DNA from 4 places in the Streptomyces sp. NPDC005962 genome. Region 2 is predicted to be linked to each of the others. Evidence: riboswitches for the same ligand, from Rfam matches in the RefSeq annotation. Region 2 holds a riboswitch; each other region holds the start of a gene.
The links. A riboswitch is a leader RNA that binds a small molecule or an ion and turns the genes downstream of it on or off. The one in region 2 is predicted to bind cobalamin.
Positions count from the first base shown of each region.

Region 1: linked by a shared signal. The riboswitch ahead of ABZ370_RS21880 (cobalamin biosynthesis protein) and the one ahead of cobN (cobaltochelatase subunit CobN) in region 2 are both predicted to bind cobalamin.
Region 3: linked by a shared signal. The riboswitch ahead of ABZ370_RS22290 (ribonucleoside-diphosphate reductase subunit alpha) and the one ahead of cobN (cobaltochelatase subunit CobN) in region 2 are both predicted to bind cobalamin.
Region 4: linked by a shared signal. The riboswitch ahead of metE (5-methyltetrahydropteroyltriglutamate--homocysteine S-methyltransferase) and the one ahead of cobN (cobaltochelatase subunit CobN) in region 2 are both predicted to bind cobalamin.

Region 1 is NZ_JBEXVE010000012.1:193,244-197,185, forward strand. It holds gene ABZ370_RS21875 (cobyric acid synthase) at 1-865, opposite strand, end outside; gene ABZ370_RS21880 (cobalamin biosynthesis protein) at 862-1,842, opposite strand; cobalamin riboswitch at 1,984-2,124, opposite strand; gene ABZ370_RS21885 (hypothetical protein) at 2,291-2,521, opposite strand; gene ABZ370_RS21890 (inorganic phosphate transporter) at 2,537-3,853, opposite strand.
Region 2 is NZ_JBEXVE010000004.1:347,628-351,569, forward strand. It holds gene cobN (cobaltochelatase subunit CobN) at 1-2,670, opposite strand, end outside; cobalamin riboswitch at 2,703-2,854, opposite strand; gene cobG (precorrin-3B synthase) at 2,914-3,942, shown strand, end outside.
Region 3 is NZ_JBEXVE010000013.1:4,332-8,273, reverse strand. It holds gene ABZ370_RS22295 (FGGY-family carbohydrate kinase) at 1-803, shown strand, start outside; cobalamin riboswitch at 900-1,040, shown strand; gene ABZ370_RS22290 (ribonucleoside-diphosphate reductase subunit alpha) at 1,167-3,590, shown strand; gene ABZ370_RS22285 (ribonucleotide-diphosphate reductase subunit beta) at 3,608-3,942, shown strand, end outside.
Region 4 is NZ_JBEXVE010000001.1:132,539-136,480, reverse strand. It holds gene metE (5-methyltetrahydropteroyltriglutamate--homocysteine S-methyltransferase) at 1-1,874, opposite strand, end outside; cobalamin riboswitch at 2,030-2,285, opposite strand; gene ABZ370_RS00660 (MarR family transcriptional regulator) at 2,575-3,024, shown strand; gene ABZ370_RS00655 (potassium transporter TrkA) at 3,146-3,942, shown strand, end outside.

The DNA.
Region 1 (3,942 bases), on a different contig from region 2:
CGCCCGGCTCGGCGGCCAGCGCGTCCACGTCGGTGAAGTTGGACATCAGCGGTACGGCGGTCACCGCGACCCGCAGCAGGTCCGCGCCGTGCGGCGGTGCGACGACGCTCTCGCGCACCGTGCCGCGCAGCGAGACGCGCAGTCCGTCCTCCTCGTCGATGCCGAGGCCGTGCGCGTACGGCAGCACGCCGACGGTCGGCCGCCCGGTGAGGTCGCGCAGCATGTCCAGACCGGGTTCCAGCAGGGTCACGTCGCCGCGGAACTTGTTCACCACATAGGCGGCGATATGCCGCTGGTCCTCGCGGGACAGCAGCGCGGTCGTGCCGAAGAAGGACGCGAAGACGCCGCCGCGGTCGATGTCCCCGACCACGACGACCGGCAGCCCGGCGGCCCGGGCCAGCCCCAGGTTGACGATGTCGGTACGGCGCAGATTGATCTCGGCCGGGCTGCCCGCGCCCTCGCAGATCACCGCGTCGTGGGTGCGCCGCAGCTCGTTCAGACAGTCGGTGACGGTCTCCAGGAGGCCTTCGCGCCGCCACTCCGCGTGGTAGCCACGCGCGCTCATCTCGCCCACCGGCTTGCCGAGCAGCACCACCTGGCTGCTGCGGTCGCTGCCCGGCTTCAGCAGGACCGGGTTCATCAGGGCGCTCGGTTCGGCGCGCGCGGCGGCGGCCTGCATGGCCTGGGCCCGCCCGATCTCGGCGCCGTCCTTGGTGACGAAGGAGTTGAGCGACATGTTCTGCGCCTTGAACGGGGCGACCCGGAGCCCTTTGCGCGCCAGCCAGCGGCAGATGCCCGCCGTGACGACGCTCTTACCGGCGTCCGAGGTCGTCCCCGCGATGAGCAGTCCGCCCCCCAGGGTCATCGGTTCACCCTTTCCTGATCGGCTCCGGAGCCCTGAGGGGCACCGGAGCGAGCCGCGACGGTGGTGAGCAGGGCCAGCGCCGCCACCCGCCGCGAGAGGCGGATCGCGCGCGGGATGTCGGCCGCCGTCACGGGACGGCCGCCCGGGTTCAGCACGGGGCGGTGCTCGACCCGGCCCCCGTACGTCAGCGTGCCGCCCAGCCGGACGCCCAGCGCGCCCGCGAACGACGCCTCCACCGGGCCCGCGTTGGGGCTCGGGTGGCGTCCGCCGTCGGCGCGCCAGGCGCGCCGCGCGCCGCGCGGGTCGGGCCCGGCGAGGGTGGCCAGCACCGCGGTGAGACGGGCGCCGGGCCAGCCCGCGGCGTCGTCCAGCCGGGCCGCGGCCCAGCCGAACCGGCGGTATCGGGCCGACTTGTGGCCCACCATGGCGTCCAGCGTGTTGACGGCCCGGAAGCCGACGAGCCCCGGCACCCCGGCCACGGCCCCCCACACCAGCGCGCCCACCACCGCGTCCGAGGTGTTCTCGGCCACCGACTCGACGACCGCCCGCGCGATCTGCCGCTCGTCCAGGGCCTGCGGATCGCGTCCGCACAGATGGGGCAGCCGCTCCCGCGCGGCGTCGACGTCCCCGGCGGCCAGCGCGTCACCGATGGCCCGGGCCTCCCGGACCAGCGAGGTACCGCCCAGCACGGCCCAGGTGGTGGCGGCGGTCAGCGCGGCGTCGGCGGCACGGGAGGGCCCCACGAGGGTGCGTACGGTACGCGCCAGCAGCGCGGCACCGGCGGCCGCACCGCCCGCGCACAGCGCGGTGTGCAGGGCCCCGGAACCGCGGTGGTCGCGCCACAGCCGCCGCTCGACGGCCGCGGCGGCGCGCCCGAACGCGGCCACCGGATGGCCGCGGCGCGGATCGCCCGTGGCGAGGTCGCCGAGGAAGCCGAGTGCGGCGCCGCACGCGTACGAGGCGTGATCGGCACGCATCCTTCAGACCGCCGTCATGCCTCTGCGGCGGGGACCGCCGCCGAGCATACGGACAGTTGGAGCTGACGGCGTGGCAGTGCCGGGCATGGCGGTATGTCCTCACTCAGGGTCCGCGCCCTGGTTCGACGTGACCGGCGGTGAAAGTCTCCTGGCTCCCGGATCGGCGGCTCTCCCGGTCTTCCAGCCCTCCTCGCTACGGACGGCCGTGACCCCTTGCGGTGAGGGGAGAGCGCTCCCCGGTGACAGTGGCGGGACCGCGCCGGATTCTCACCGGCTTCCTCTCCTGCCGCCGTTTGGCTCGGGAAGTCCACCATGGGGTGCGAATGGCCGTCAACTCGCATTTGACCTGCGATGCCAGAGTGTGCGGAGCTCCACAGGCGCACACCTGGCAACGACCGCGGGGCGGCGGGCGCCGATAGCGCCCACCGCCCCGCGGCTTCCGTGGCTTTCAGGCCACGATCAGATAGATGCCGTACGCCACCACCGCGGCGCACAGCGCGAAACAGGCGTACGCGCCGGTGCGCGCAACCGGGGACGCGCCGCCCGCGGTGGCCTGGGGCTGCGCCTGAGCCGTACGGGAGGTGCCCATGATGCCCAGGGTGAAGACCCCTACGACGCCGACCGTTGCCGCGAGGCTGATGCCGAAGACCTGGCCGAGTGCCGCCCAGTCGATCTGCATGGTGTGTGCTCCCTGTCAGCTGCTGGAACGGGTTCCCGCGGCGGCGGGAGTGGGTGCGGAGGGGGACGAGGCGTTCCGGGTATCCGTGCCGCGCGTGCCGTCGGTGCCGGCGGTGGCAGACACGGTCGTCGGCTGTGCGGACCCGGCCGAGGCGGCCTTCCCGGCGGGCGGCGGGGCCACCGACCGCACGGCGGCGGTGACGACACCGACCGGCTCGGCGGACTCCGCACCCGGCGCGTTCACGTTGCTGGCGTCCACCGGCTTGCGCCGCGAGAGCACCCAGATGACACCGCAGCCGAGCACCGCGAGGACGGCGACCGCGGCGATGCCCCCGCTGCCCTGGCCGGCCAGGAGCGCCGCACCGGCGGCCACCAGACCGGCGGCCGGGAGGGTCAGCACCCACGCGACGACCATGCGGCCCGCGGTCGACCAGCGCACCACCCCGCCCTTGCGGCCGACGCCCGCGCCCATGACGGCGCCCGAGCAGACCTGCGTGGTGGACAGCGCGAAACCGATGTGGGAGGAGGCCAGGATGACGGTCGCGGCGCCGGTCTGGGCGGCGAAGCCCTGCGGCGGCTGGATGTCGGTGATGCCCTTGCCCATGGTGCGGATGATGCGCCAGCCGCCCAGGTAGGTGCCGAGGGCGATGGCGAGACCGGCGGAGACGATCACCCACATGGGCGGGTCGGAGTCGGGGGCGATGACGCCGCCGGTGACCAGCGCGAGGGTGATGACGCCCATGGTCTTCTGTGCGTCGTTGGTGCCGTGGGCCAGGGATACCAGGGCGGCCGAGGCGATCTGCCCGGCGCGGTAGCCCTTCGCGGTGTCCTCCGCGGCCCGGTCGCGGGCCAGCCGGTAGGTGAGCCGGGTGGCGGCCACCGTGGCGATGCCCGCCACGACCGGCGCGGCCACGGCCGGGATGAGGACCTTCATGACGACCGCGTCGCCGTTGACCCCGTCCATGCCGACGGAGACCACGGTGGCGCCGATGAGGCCGCCGAAGAGGGCGTGTGAGGAGCTGGACGGAAGACCGGCCAGCCAGGTCACCAGATTCCAGAGGATCGCGCCGACCAGCCCCGCGAAGATCACCTCGGGCTGGATGCCGGACCCCTCGTCGATGATGCCGCCGGAGATGGTCTTGGCGACCTCTATGGAGAGGAAGGCGCCGACGAGGTTCAGGACTGCCGACATCGCCACCGCGACCCGGGGACCGAGTGCTCCGGTGGAGATGGTGGTGGCCATGGCGTTGGCCGTGTCGTGGAAGCCGTTCGTGAAGTCGAACACCAAGGCCGTGACGATCACGATCCCGATGAGAAGCGTGATGTGTTCCATACACCCGGTCAATCAGTTCGGAGGGCGGTCAGTGCCACGGTGAACGTAAGGAAACTGGGTGAACGGGAGATGAACTGAGGCGGGCTTCA
Region 2 (3,942 bases):
GGCGTCGTCCCACACCGGGCGGATGCCCATCAGCGCCAGCGCCTCGGCCACATCGTCGCCGGAGGTGCGCATCGCGCTCGTCCCCCACAGCGACAGGCCGACCGACCGCGGGTAATCGCCGTCGTTGTCGGCGCGGTAGCGCTCCAGCAGCGAGTCGGCGAGCGCCTGGCCGGTCTCCCAGGCCAGGCGGCTGGGCACGGCCTTGGGGTCGACGGAGTAGAAGTTACGGCCGGTCGGCAAGACGTTGACCAGGCCCCGCAGCGGCGATCCGGACGGCCCGGCCGGGACGAAGCCGCCGTTCAGGGCGTGGACGGCGTGGTCGATCTCGTCGGTCGTGGCGGCGAGGCGCGGCACGACCTCGCGGGCGGCGAACTCCAGGATCGCGGTGACGCCGGGCCGCTGCTCCTCGGGCACGTCCAGGGCGGCCTTCGCGGCGGCCTCCAGGGCCCAGTCCGCGTCCTCCATCGCCTGGACGAGGGTACGGGCGCGCTCCTCTGCCTCGTCCGCGCCGGTGCGGGTGGCGGCCGACTCGTCCAGGCCCAGCGCCTCGCGCAGCCCGGGGAGCGCGGAAGTGCCGCCCCAGATCTGGCGGGCGCGCAGGATGGCCAGGACGAGGTTGACGCGCTCGGGGCCGGTGGGCGCGCCGCCGAGGACATGCAGACCGTCGCGGATCTGGGCGTCCTTGACCTCGCACAGCCAGCCGTCGACGTGCAGCAGGAAGTCGTCGAAGCCCGCGTCGTCGGGCCGCTCCTCCAGACCGAGGTCGTGGTCGAGCCGGGCGGCCTGGATCAGGGTCCAGATCTGGGCGCGGATGGCGGGGAGCTTGGCCGGGTCCATCGCGGAGATGGCGGCGTACTCGTCCAGCAGCTGTTCCAGCCGCGCGATGTCGCCGTAGGAGTCGGCGCGGGCCATCGGCGGTACGAGGTGGTCGACCAGGGTGGCGTGGACGCGGCGCTTGGCCTGGGTTCCCTCGCCGGGGTCGTTGACCAGGAACGGGTAGATCAGCGGCAGGTCGCCGAGCGCGGCGTCGGGTCCGCAGGCCGGGGACAGGGCCGCGTTCTTGCCCGGCAGCCACTCCAGGTTGCCGTGCTTGCCCAGGTGCACCATGGCGTCGGCGCCGAAGCCGCCGTCGGCCTGCGGGGACGCCATCCAGCGGTAGGCGGCCAGGTAGTGGTGTGAGGGCGGCAGATCGGGGTCGTGGTAGATGGCGATGGGGTTCTCGCCGAAGCCGCGCGGCGGCTGGATGACGACCAGGAGATTGCCGTGGCGCAGCGCGGCGAGGACGATCTCGCCCTCGGGGTCGCGGCTGGTGTCCACGAACATCTCGCCGGGCGGCGGGCCCCAGTGCTCCTCGACCGCGTCGCGCAGCGCCTGCGGCAGCGTGGCGAACCAGCGGCGGTAGTCGGCGGCGGGGACCCGGACCGGGTTCTTGGCCAGCTGCTCCTCGGTGAGCCAGTCCTGGTCGTGGCCGCCCGCCTCGATGAGGGCGTAGATCAGCTCGTCGCCCTCGCCGGAGACCAGGCCGGGGAGCGACCCGGGGCCCTCCTCGGGGCCGAAGTCGTACCCTTCGGCGCGCAGTCGGCGCAGCAGGGAGACGGCGCTGGCGGGGGTGTCGAGGCCGACCGCGTTGCCGATCCGGGAGTGCTTGGTGGGGTAGGCGGACAGGACGAGCGCGAGGCGCTTGTCGGCCGCCGGTATGTGCCGGAGCCGGGCGTGTCGTACCGCGATTCCGGCGACACGCGCGGCGCGCTCGGGGTCGGCGGCGTAGACCGGCAGCCCGTCCTCGTCGACCTCCTTGAAGGAGAACGGCACGGTGATGAGCCGTCCGTCGAACTCCGGGACGGCGACCTGGGTCGCGGCGTCCAGCGGCGACAGGCCCTCGTCGTTCTCCTCCCACGCGCTGCGCGAGGAGGTCAGGCACAGCGCCTGGAGCACGGGGACGTCGAGTCCGGCGAGCGCGCCCGCGTCCCACGCCTCGTCGTCGCCGCCCGCCGACGCCTCGGCGGGGCGGGTGCCGCCCGCGGCGAGCACGGTGGTGACGACGGCGTCGGCCGCGCCGAGCGCCTCGATCAGCTCGGCTTCGGGGGACCTCAGGGAGGCGACGTACAGCGGCAGCGGGCGCGCTCCGGCGTCCTCCACGGCCCGGCACAGCGCCTCCACGAAGGCGGTGTTGCCGCTCATGTGGTGGGCCCGGTAGTAGAGCACCGCGATCACCGGGCCGGTGACGTCCTCGCGCGCGGTGCGCTCCAGCGGCCCCCAGGTGGGGGCGGGGGCGGGCGGCTCGAAGCCGTGGCCGGTGAGCAGCACGGTGTCGGAGAGGAACCGGGCCAGCTGCTCCAGGTTGGCGGGTCCGCCGTGGGCGAGGTAGGCGTGCGCCTCGGCGGCGATCCCGACCGGGACCGTGGACGCCTCCATGAGCTGGGCGTCAGGGGCCTGTTCACCGGTGAGGACGACGACGGGGCGGTCGCCCGCGAGCAGGGTTTCGAGGCCTTCCTCCCAGGCGCGGATGCCACCGAGCAGCCGCACGACGACGAGTTCGACCCCGTCGAGGAGTCCGGGCAGGTCGTCGAGCGCGAGGCGCGCCGGGTTGGCGAGGCGGTACGGCACCGGGCCCGTGGCCGCGCGGGCACTGAGCAGGTCGGTGTCGGACGTCGACAGCAGAAGGATCATGGCTCGGCGCCTTCCTCGGGGTCCGCGCCCCGGGCGGGTTGAAAGACGGCGGGAGTTCCTGGCTCGCACGGCGGGCTGCCGTGCTCACAGTGGCGGGACCGCACCGGATTCGCACCGGTTTCCTCCCCTTGACGCCATCTTGTGCGTCCGGCGGGCCAGACGGCCCGCCGCACGAGCATAGTAGGCGTTGCTGACCTGGCACGGGACGGTGAGGGCCGACCGATCGTCGGTATGCTCGCCGCCATGCCCATCCCCCCGACAACCGTCCCACCTGCGGATGAAGCGCCCTCCGAAGCGGCCTCTCGGCGGGCGCGCGGACGCGATGACGCCTGCCCCGGCGCGCTGCGGCTGCACCCGGCGGACGACGGCTCCCTGGCGCGCGTCCGGACCCCGGGCGGCCTGCTGACGGTCCATCAGGCGCGGGCACTGGCACGGGTCAGCGAGGTGCTGGGGGACGGCAGGCTGGACCTCACCTCGCGCGGCAATCTCCAGCTCCGCGGCCTGGACGCGGCCTGCGGCGGCGAGCTGGCGGCCGGGCTGCGGGAGGCCGGGCTGCTCCCCTCCGAACGGTACGACCGAGTCCGCAACATCGTGGCGTCCCCGCTGAGCGGGCTCGACGGCGCCGGATGCGGCGATGCCACGGCGTGGGCACGGGAGTTGGACGCCACGCTGTGCGCCGGTGCGTGGGGCGAGTTGTCCGGCTTGTCGGGGCGTTTCCTGTTCGCGATGGACGACGGCCGGGGCGATGTGGCCGCGCTGGGCGCGGATGTGACATTGATCGCAACGCGGGACGGCGGAGCCGTGCTTCGGATGGGCTCCGGGACTGACGGGGCTGCGCTGGAGGTGCGGGCGCGGGATGTGCCGCGCGCCGCCGCGCTGGCCGCCGTGGAGTTCCTGACCAGGGCCGGGGAGAGCGGTACGCGGGCGTGGCGGGTGCGGGAACTGCCCGGGCAACACGCCGTGACCGCCGACGGCTTGGCGGCGCGACTCGCGGACGAGGGTGTCGAAGCCGTACGAATCGGGCACGGGAAGCCGGGCGACGCGCCCGGCACACCGCCCGCGCCGGGCGTCGTGTCCGGGCCGGACGGGCGCCACGCCGTGTCCGTCCTCGTTCCTCTGGGCCGGGTACGCGCCGCGCAGTGGCGGCTGCTCGCCGGGCTCGCCTCCCGGAGCGGGTCCGGTGAACTGCGTGTGACACCCTGGCGCGGCGTGGTGCTCCCGGGGTTCACCGCGGACGGCGCGGCGGCCGCGGCGCGGGAAGTGGCCGAGGCG
Region 3 (3,942 bases), on a different contig from region 2:
CCGGGCTGCCGCCCGGACTGCCCGTCGTCTCCGGCCCGTACGACCTTCCGGCGTGCGCCATCGGCAGCGGGGTGCGGGACGTGGGCGACGGACTGCTCACCGTCGGCACCACGCTGGCCTGCCAGGTGCTCACCGACCGCGCGGCGGTGGACCCGGCCGCCGATCCGGCCGGGATGTGGCTGTGCACCCCCGACCCGGACCGCTGGCTGCGCGCGATGCCCGCGATGGTCGGCACCGCCGCGCTGCGATGGGTGCTCGATCTCACAGGGACGACCACGGCCGAGTTGGACGCCCTGCTCGCGCAGAGCCCGCCGGGCGCGAACGGGGTGACCGCGCTGCCCTTCCTGTCCGGCGCCGGGGAGCGCGCCCCGTTCGTGGAACCCGCCGCCCAGGGGCGGTTGGACGGCCTCGGCCTCGCCACCACCCGTGCCGACGCCGTACGGGCCGTCTGCGAGGCCATCGCCTACGCGGCCCGCCACTGCCTGGAGGCGGCCGGGCTCTCGGGGCGGCTCGCGCTGTGCGGCGGAGGCGTACGGTCCGCCGCCTGGACGGAGATTTTCGCCCATGTGATGGGTCACCCGGTGGTCGTCCCGGACGAGCCGGAAGTCGGCGCGCGGGGCGCCGTCGCGGTCGCCTGGCGGTCGCTGGGCGACCCCGTGGACGCGTCCCACTGGCGCGCCGCTTCCCGTACCGTCGAGCCCCGGAGCGAGCTTCTCGGCGCCTACGGGGACGGCTACGCGGGCTACCGCGAGCGCCTCGCCCGTGCCCTGGACGAATGGCGGACGAGCGGTCCGGGAAGCTAGTTTTCCCTGGGATTCCAGCGCGGCCAAAGCCGACGCGACTAGCACATTTATGCGAATCCACCCAGCTGACGACACAACATCTGGGGGCGCGTGCGCAGCGCGACACAAGATGTATGCTCGTGCTCGCTGTCGCCGCAGGGGAATCCGGTGCGAATCCGGAACTGTCCCGCAACGGTGTACGTGTGCGCTTTCGCGTACCCGTGAGTCCGATGACCTGCCGACGGCCGTCTGCATACGTCCGGGCCTCGCGGGTTGGGTCGATGGACGCTGCGCGGTGTGCCCTGAAGCGGAATCGGCATGCCCGTGAGCGGCCATCGCGCACCGCCCTCGAAGGCCCCCAGCCGAGCGAGGGAGAACACTTCAGTGACCATCGCGCCCGCCGATCCGGTTTCAGAGGCAACGGACTTCACGGCAGCGGCCGACGCGCCCGGGACCGCCCTGCTGCGGACCCTGACGGCGCTCACCGCCGACCTGCCCGCCACCGACCCCGGCAGGGTCGCGGCCGCCGCCCTGCGCGGCCGCCACCCCGGTTCGGACGAGGCGGAGTTGCGTTCCCTGGCGACCGAGGCGTCGGCCGGGCTCATCGGCGAGGAGCCGGAGTACTCCAAGCTCGCCGCGCGGCTGCTGACCCGCGCGATCGCCGATGAGGCGGCCGGGCAGGGTGCGGACTCCTTCTCCGCCTCCGTCGCCGTGGGCCACCGCGAGGGCCTGATCGCCGACTCCACCGCCGAGTTCGTCACCACCCACGCCGCCCGGCTGGACGCGCTGGTCGACCAGGCGCTGGCCGACGGCGCCGACGACCGCTTCGGCTACTTCGGGCTGCGCACCCTGCACAGCCGGTATCTGCTGCGCCACCCGATCACCCGTCAGGTCGTCGAGACCCCGCAGCACTTCCTGCTGCGGGTGGCCTGCGGGCTCGCCGAGGACCTGTCCGAGCGGGCGGTGGGCGACGTCGCCGAGCTGTACCGGATGACCAGCACGCTGTCGTACCTGCCCAGCTCCCCCACGCTGTTCAACTCCGGCACCCGGCACCCGCAGATGTCGTCCTGCTACCTGCTGGACTCGCCGCTGGACGAGCTGGACTCGATCTACAACCGCTACCACCAGGTGGCGCGGCTGTCGAAGCACGCGGGCGGCATCGGCCTGTCGTACTCGCGCATCCGCGCCCGCGGTTCGCTGATCCGTGGCACCAACGGGCACTCCAACGGCATCGTGCCGTTCCTGCGCACGCTCGACGCCTCCGTGGCGGCCGTCAACCAGGGCGGCCGGCGCAAGGGCGCGGCCTGCGTCTACCTGGAGACCTGGCACGCGGACCTGGAGGAGTTCCTGGAGCTGCGGGACAACACGGGCGAAGAGGCCCGCCGCACCCACAACCTCAACATCGCGCACTGGATTCCGGACGAGTTCATGCGCCGGGTCGAGGCGGACGCCGACTGGTCGCTGTTCTCGCCGGCGGACGCGCCCGAGCTGGTCGACCTGTGGGGTGACGAGTTCGACGCCGCGTACCGGAAGGCCGAGGCGGAGGGCCGGGCGCTCAAGCAGGTTCCGGCGCGCCAGCTGTACTCCCGGATGATGCGCACCCTCGCGCAGACCGGCAACGGCTGGATGACGTTCAAGGACGCCGCCAACCGCACCGCCAACCAGACCGCCGAGGCGGGCCGGGTCGTCCACTCCTCCAACCTGTGCACCGAGATCCTGGAGGTCACCAACGACGGCGAGACGGCCGTCTGCAACCTCGGCTCGGTCAACCTCGCCGCCCACCTGGGCGAGGGCGGCGAGATGGACTGGGAGCGGCTGGACAAGACGGTCCGGACCGCCGTGACCTTCCTCGACCGCGTGGTGGACATCAACTTCTACCCCACCGAGGAGGCCGGGGCGTCCAACTCCCGCTGGCGCCCGGTGGGTCTGGGGCTGATGGGCCTCCAGGACGTCTTCTTCCGGCTGCGGCTGCCGTTCGACTCGGCCGAGGCGACGGCGCTCTCCACCCGGATCTCCGAGCGCATCATGCTCGCCGCGTACGAGGCGTCCTGCGACCTCGCCGAGCGCCACGGCCCCCACCCGGCCTGGGCCGAGACCCGCACCGCGCGCGGCGTGCTCCACCCGGACCACTACACCGGCGCCACGGCCACCTGGCCCGAGCGCTGGGAGGCTCTGCGGACGCGGATGGCGACGACCGGCATGCGCAACTCGCTGCTGCTGGCCATCGCGCCGACCGCCACCATCGCCTCCATCGCGGGCGTGTACGAGTGCATCGAGCCGCAGGTCTCCAACCTCTTCAAGCGCGAGACGCTCAGCGGTGAGTTCCTCCAGGTCAACAACTACCTGGTGAACGACCTCAAGAAGCTCGGCGTATGGGACACCCAGACCCGTGACGCGCTGCGCGAGGCCAACGGCTCGGTCCAGGACCTCTCCTGGGTGCCGCAGGAGGTACGGGATCTGTACCGGACCGCGTGGGAGATCCCGCAGCGCGCCCTGATCGACATGGCGGCGGCCCGCACCCCGTACCTCGACCAGAGCCAGTCGCTGAACCTCTTCATGGCCGCGCCGACCATCGGCAAGCTCAGCTCGATGTACGCGTACGCCTGGAAGCGCGGCATCAAGACGACCTACTACCTGCGCTCCCGCCCGGCGACCCGGATCGCCCAGAGCGCCCGCGGTGGCGCCGCCACGGCCGCCGTCCCCGTCCCCGGCACCCCCGGCACCGTCCCCGCCCAGCAGGCGCCCGCCGACGACGAGGCGGTCGCCTGCTCCCTGGAAAACCCCGAGTCCTGCGAGGCCTGCCAGTAATGCCCACCGCATCCGAGATGACCACCGCGACCACCGCGACGGATCACACCAAGAACCTGCTCGACCCCGGGTTCGAGCTGACCCTGCGGCCGATGCGGTACCCGGAGTTCTACGACCGCTACCGGGACGCGATCAAGAACACCTGGACCGTGGAAGAGGTCGACCTCCACTCGGACGTCACCGACCTCGCCAAGCTCTCCCCCGGTGAGCAGCACATGATCAGCCGACTGGTGGCGTTCTTCGCGACCGGCGACTCGATCGTCTCCAACAACCTGGTGCTGACGCTCTACAAGCACATCAACTCCCCCGAGGCGCGGCTGTACCTGTCGCGGCAGCTCTTCGAGGAGGCCGT
Region 4 (3,942 bases), on a different contig from region 2:
CGCAGGGGCAGGGTTTCGCGCAGGGCGGGTTCGTCGACCTGGATGACCGGGGTTCCGGCGGCCTCCAGGTCGGACACCTCGTCGCGCAGGGCGAGGGCCACTTGGCGGGCGGTGTCGGCGAGCGGCTGGTCGTCGCGGACGAAGGACCAGGCCAGCATGGTGACGGGGCCGGTGAGCATGCCCTTTACCGGGCGGTCGGTGAGGGACTGGGCGTACGTCGTCCAGCGCACCGTCATGGGCTCGGGCCGGGAGATGTCGCCCGCGAGGATCGGGGGGCGGACGTAGCGGGTGCCGTAGGACTGCACCCAGCCGTGCTGGGTGGCGAGGTAGCCGGTGAGCTGCTCGGCGAAGTACTGGACCATGTCGTTGCGTTCGGGCTCACCGTGCACCAGGACGTCGATGCCGGTCTTCTCCTGGAAGGAGACCACGTCCTGGATCTCGGCCGCGATGCGCTGCTCGTATCCGGCGGTGTCGATGCGTCCGGCCCGCAGATCGGCGCGGGCGGTGCGCAACTCGGTGGTCTGCGGGAACGAGCCGATGGTGGTCGTCGGCAGCGCGGGCAGCCGCAGCCGGGCGCGCTGGGCCGGGGCGCGCTCGGCGTACGGCGCGGAGCGGTGGACGTCGGCGTCGGTGACGGCTCCGGCGCGGGCGCGTACGGCCGGGTCGCGGGTGAGCGCGGAGGTGGCCCGGGAGGCCAGGTCGGCGCGGTTGGCGGCGAGTTCGGCGGCGATGGCGCCGGTGCCCCGGGCGATGCCGCGGGCGAGGGTCGCGACCTCGGCGGTCTTCTGGCGGGCGAAGGCCAGCCAGCGGGCGATCCGGGGGTCGATGTCGCGTTCGGCCGCCGTATCGAGGGGGACGTGGAGGAGGGAGCAGGAGGCGGCGACGTCGACCCGGTCGGCGAGGCCGAGCAGGGTGCCGAGCGTGGACAGCGAGGCGGCGAGGTCGTTGATCCATACGTTACGGCCGTCCACGACGCCCGCGACCAGGCGCTTGCCGGGCAGACCGCCCGCGGCGGCGAGGTCGTCGAGGTTGGCGGCGGCGGGCCCGGTGAAGTCGAGCGCCAGCCCGTCCACGGGTGCCTTGGCCAGGACCGGCAGGGCCGGGCCGAGGCGGTCGAAGTACGAGGCGACCAGCAGCCGGGGGCGGTCGGTGAGGGCGCCCAGTTCGCGGTACGCGCGGGCGGCGGCGTTCAGTTCGGCGGTGGTGCGGTCCTGGACGAGCGCGGGTTCGTCCAGCTGGACCCACTCGGCGCCGGCCGCCCGCAGATCGGCCAGCACCTCCGCGTACACCGGCAGCAGCCGGTCCAGCAGGGTGAGCGGCTCGAAGTCCGGCGCGACGCCGGGGGCGGGCTTGGCGAGCAGGAGGTAGGTGACGGGACCGACCAGAACCGGCCGGGCGGTGTGACCGAGCGTGACCGCTTCCGACAGCTCGGCGGTCTGCTTCGTCGAGTTGGCGCTGAAGACGGTGCCGGGTCCGAGTTCGGGGACCAGGTAGTGGTAGTTGGTGTCGAACCACTTGGTCATCTCCAGCGGCGCGGCCTCCTGGTTGCCGCGCGCCATGGCGAAGTAGCCGTCCAGCGCGTCGGCTTCGACGGCGGCGCGGTGCCGGTCGGGGACGGCGCCGACCATGACGCTGGTGTCCAGCACATGGTCGTAAGTCGAGAAGTCGCCGGTCGGCACCTCGTGGATACCGGCGTCGGCCAGCTGCCGCCAGTTCGCCCGGCGCAGGTCGGCGGCGGTTTCGCGGAGGGCGTCGGCGCCGACCCGGCCCTTCCAGTAGCCCTCGACGGCCTTCTTCAGTTCGCGGTGGTGCCCCTGGCGCGGGTAGCCGTACACGGTGGCCCGTGCCGCCGCGGCCGCGGATGTCGCTGTCACGTAGCTCTCCTTCGCGAGCGTGTCTCTTGAAGATCCCGGCGGGATCGGGGGCGCGAAGGAGTGACGAACCCGGCGGATCGGCGCGTTCGGTACGCGCGTCCGCCTGGTGGTACGCCGACCCGCCCTCGAGGTCACCGGGATGTCCGCGCGCGAGCGGTCGCGCACGGGCAACGGGCAGGTCTTCGGACTCGCGGGCGCGCCTTGTGACGTCGTCACGTACGTCAGGTCGTGACGACGTGCCGTACGAGGCACCTACTGGCCGTCGCTTCCCGGGTCCGGCTCCCGGACCCAGTGCGTATGACGGCGGTCGTTCCCGCTCACCGCTGCGGGGCAGTCCCGGATTTCCACCGGGTTCCCTCTTGCGACGCGCCTGCCTGGCGGGCAGGGCGAACCAGCTGCGGGACCCAGCCTAGGCCGTGGCGGCGGATCGGGCATCCCCCTGCCCTGAAGTGGACCGGTGGGCGGCGGGCGGGCGGCGGCGTGCGCGGCCGGGTGGGACGAAGGGTAGAAAGGGCCTATGCCGCGCCGTCACTTAGGCTCCCAGCCCGATATCGAGGCCTCGCACTCCGAGGCCCCGAATACCTCACATACCGCCACATATGCCTCGGATACCGGACCTGTTGAGTCCGACCGGCCCGCGTCCGGCGGACCCGAGACCCACGGACCCGCGCCCCACGACCCCGAATCCGACGCCGAGGCCATGGTCACCGCCGTGCTGACCGCGTCCCGGCTGCTCCTCGCCGTCTCCGCCCGGTCCCTGGCCGCGGTGGAGGACTCCCTCACGCTGCCGCAGTTCCGGATGCTGGTCGTCCTGGACGCCGGAGGGCCGCTGAGCCTGTCCGGGCTGGCCGCGGAGCTGGGGGTCCTGCCGTCCACCGCCATGCGCATGATCGACCGCCTGGTCACGACGGGCGTGGTCGAGCGCGGCGTCTCCGCCGAGGACCGGCGTACGAGCATGATCTCGCTCACCCCGGCCGGACGGCGGATCGTGGCCGAGGTCACCGATCGGCGCCGCCAGGAGATCGCGCGCATCGTCGACGTCATGCCCGCCGGACAGCGCCGTCATCTCATCGAGGCGCTCCAGGCGTTCGCCGAGGCGGGCGGCGAACCGTCCGTCGAGGCCGGTCCGCAGGCCCACGCCGCCTGGTGACCTGCCCGTATGCCGTCTCCCCCATCGCGGCGGCCGGTGGACCCGGGTAACCCTGCGAGAATGATCAACTGCTCTGGGAGACCGTAAGTCCGGTGGGTGGCCGGGGGGATGGGGACGTGCGATGAGGCTGCGGGACCGGCTGCGGTACTGGTTCGACGGCACGATGGACCGGGGGACGCCCGCCCTGATCGGCTGGCTCGGCCTCGCCTCGCTGGCGTTGATAGCCGTGGTCTCCACGCTGGCGGTCACCTTCAGCCACGATGACACCCGCAAGAGCGGCGGCTGGTCGGGCATCGTCTGGATGAGTCTGCTGCGTACGCTCGATCCGGGCACCATGGGCGGGGACACTGGCCGACCGCTGTTCCTGGTGCTGATGCTCACGGTCACCATCGGCGGCATCTTCATCGTCAGCGCGCTCATCGGTGTGCTCACCACGGGCCTGGAGAACCGAATACAGATGCTCCGCAAGGGGCGGTCGCATCTGATCGAGCGCGGCCACACGATCGTGCTGGGCTGGTCGGACCAGGTGTTCACGGTGATCGCGGAGCTGGTGGAGGCCAATCAGAGCACCCGCCGTTCCTGTGTGGTGATCCTCGCCGACCACGACAAGGTCGACATGGAGGAGCAGATCCGCCGCCGCATCCCGGAGACCGGCCGGACCCGGGTGGTCTGCCGTTCCGGAAGTCCGCTGGAACGGGGCGACCTTGAGCTGGTGAGCCCCGACACCGCCAAGTCGATCATGGTGTTGCCGCCGGTCGGGAACGACACCGACACGGACGTCATCAAGGTGCTTCTGCTGCTCAACAGCCGCAAGTGGAAGGGCACACGGCCGAGCGTCGTGGCGGCCGTGGAGAGTTCGGACAACCTGCCCGCGGCCCGCCTCGCCTCCGGCCCGAGCGCCCTGATCATCGACGCCGA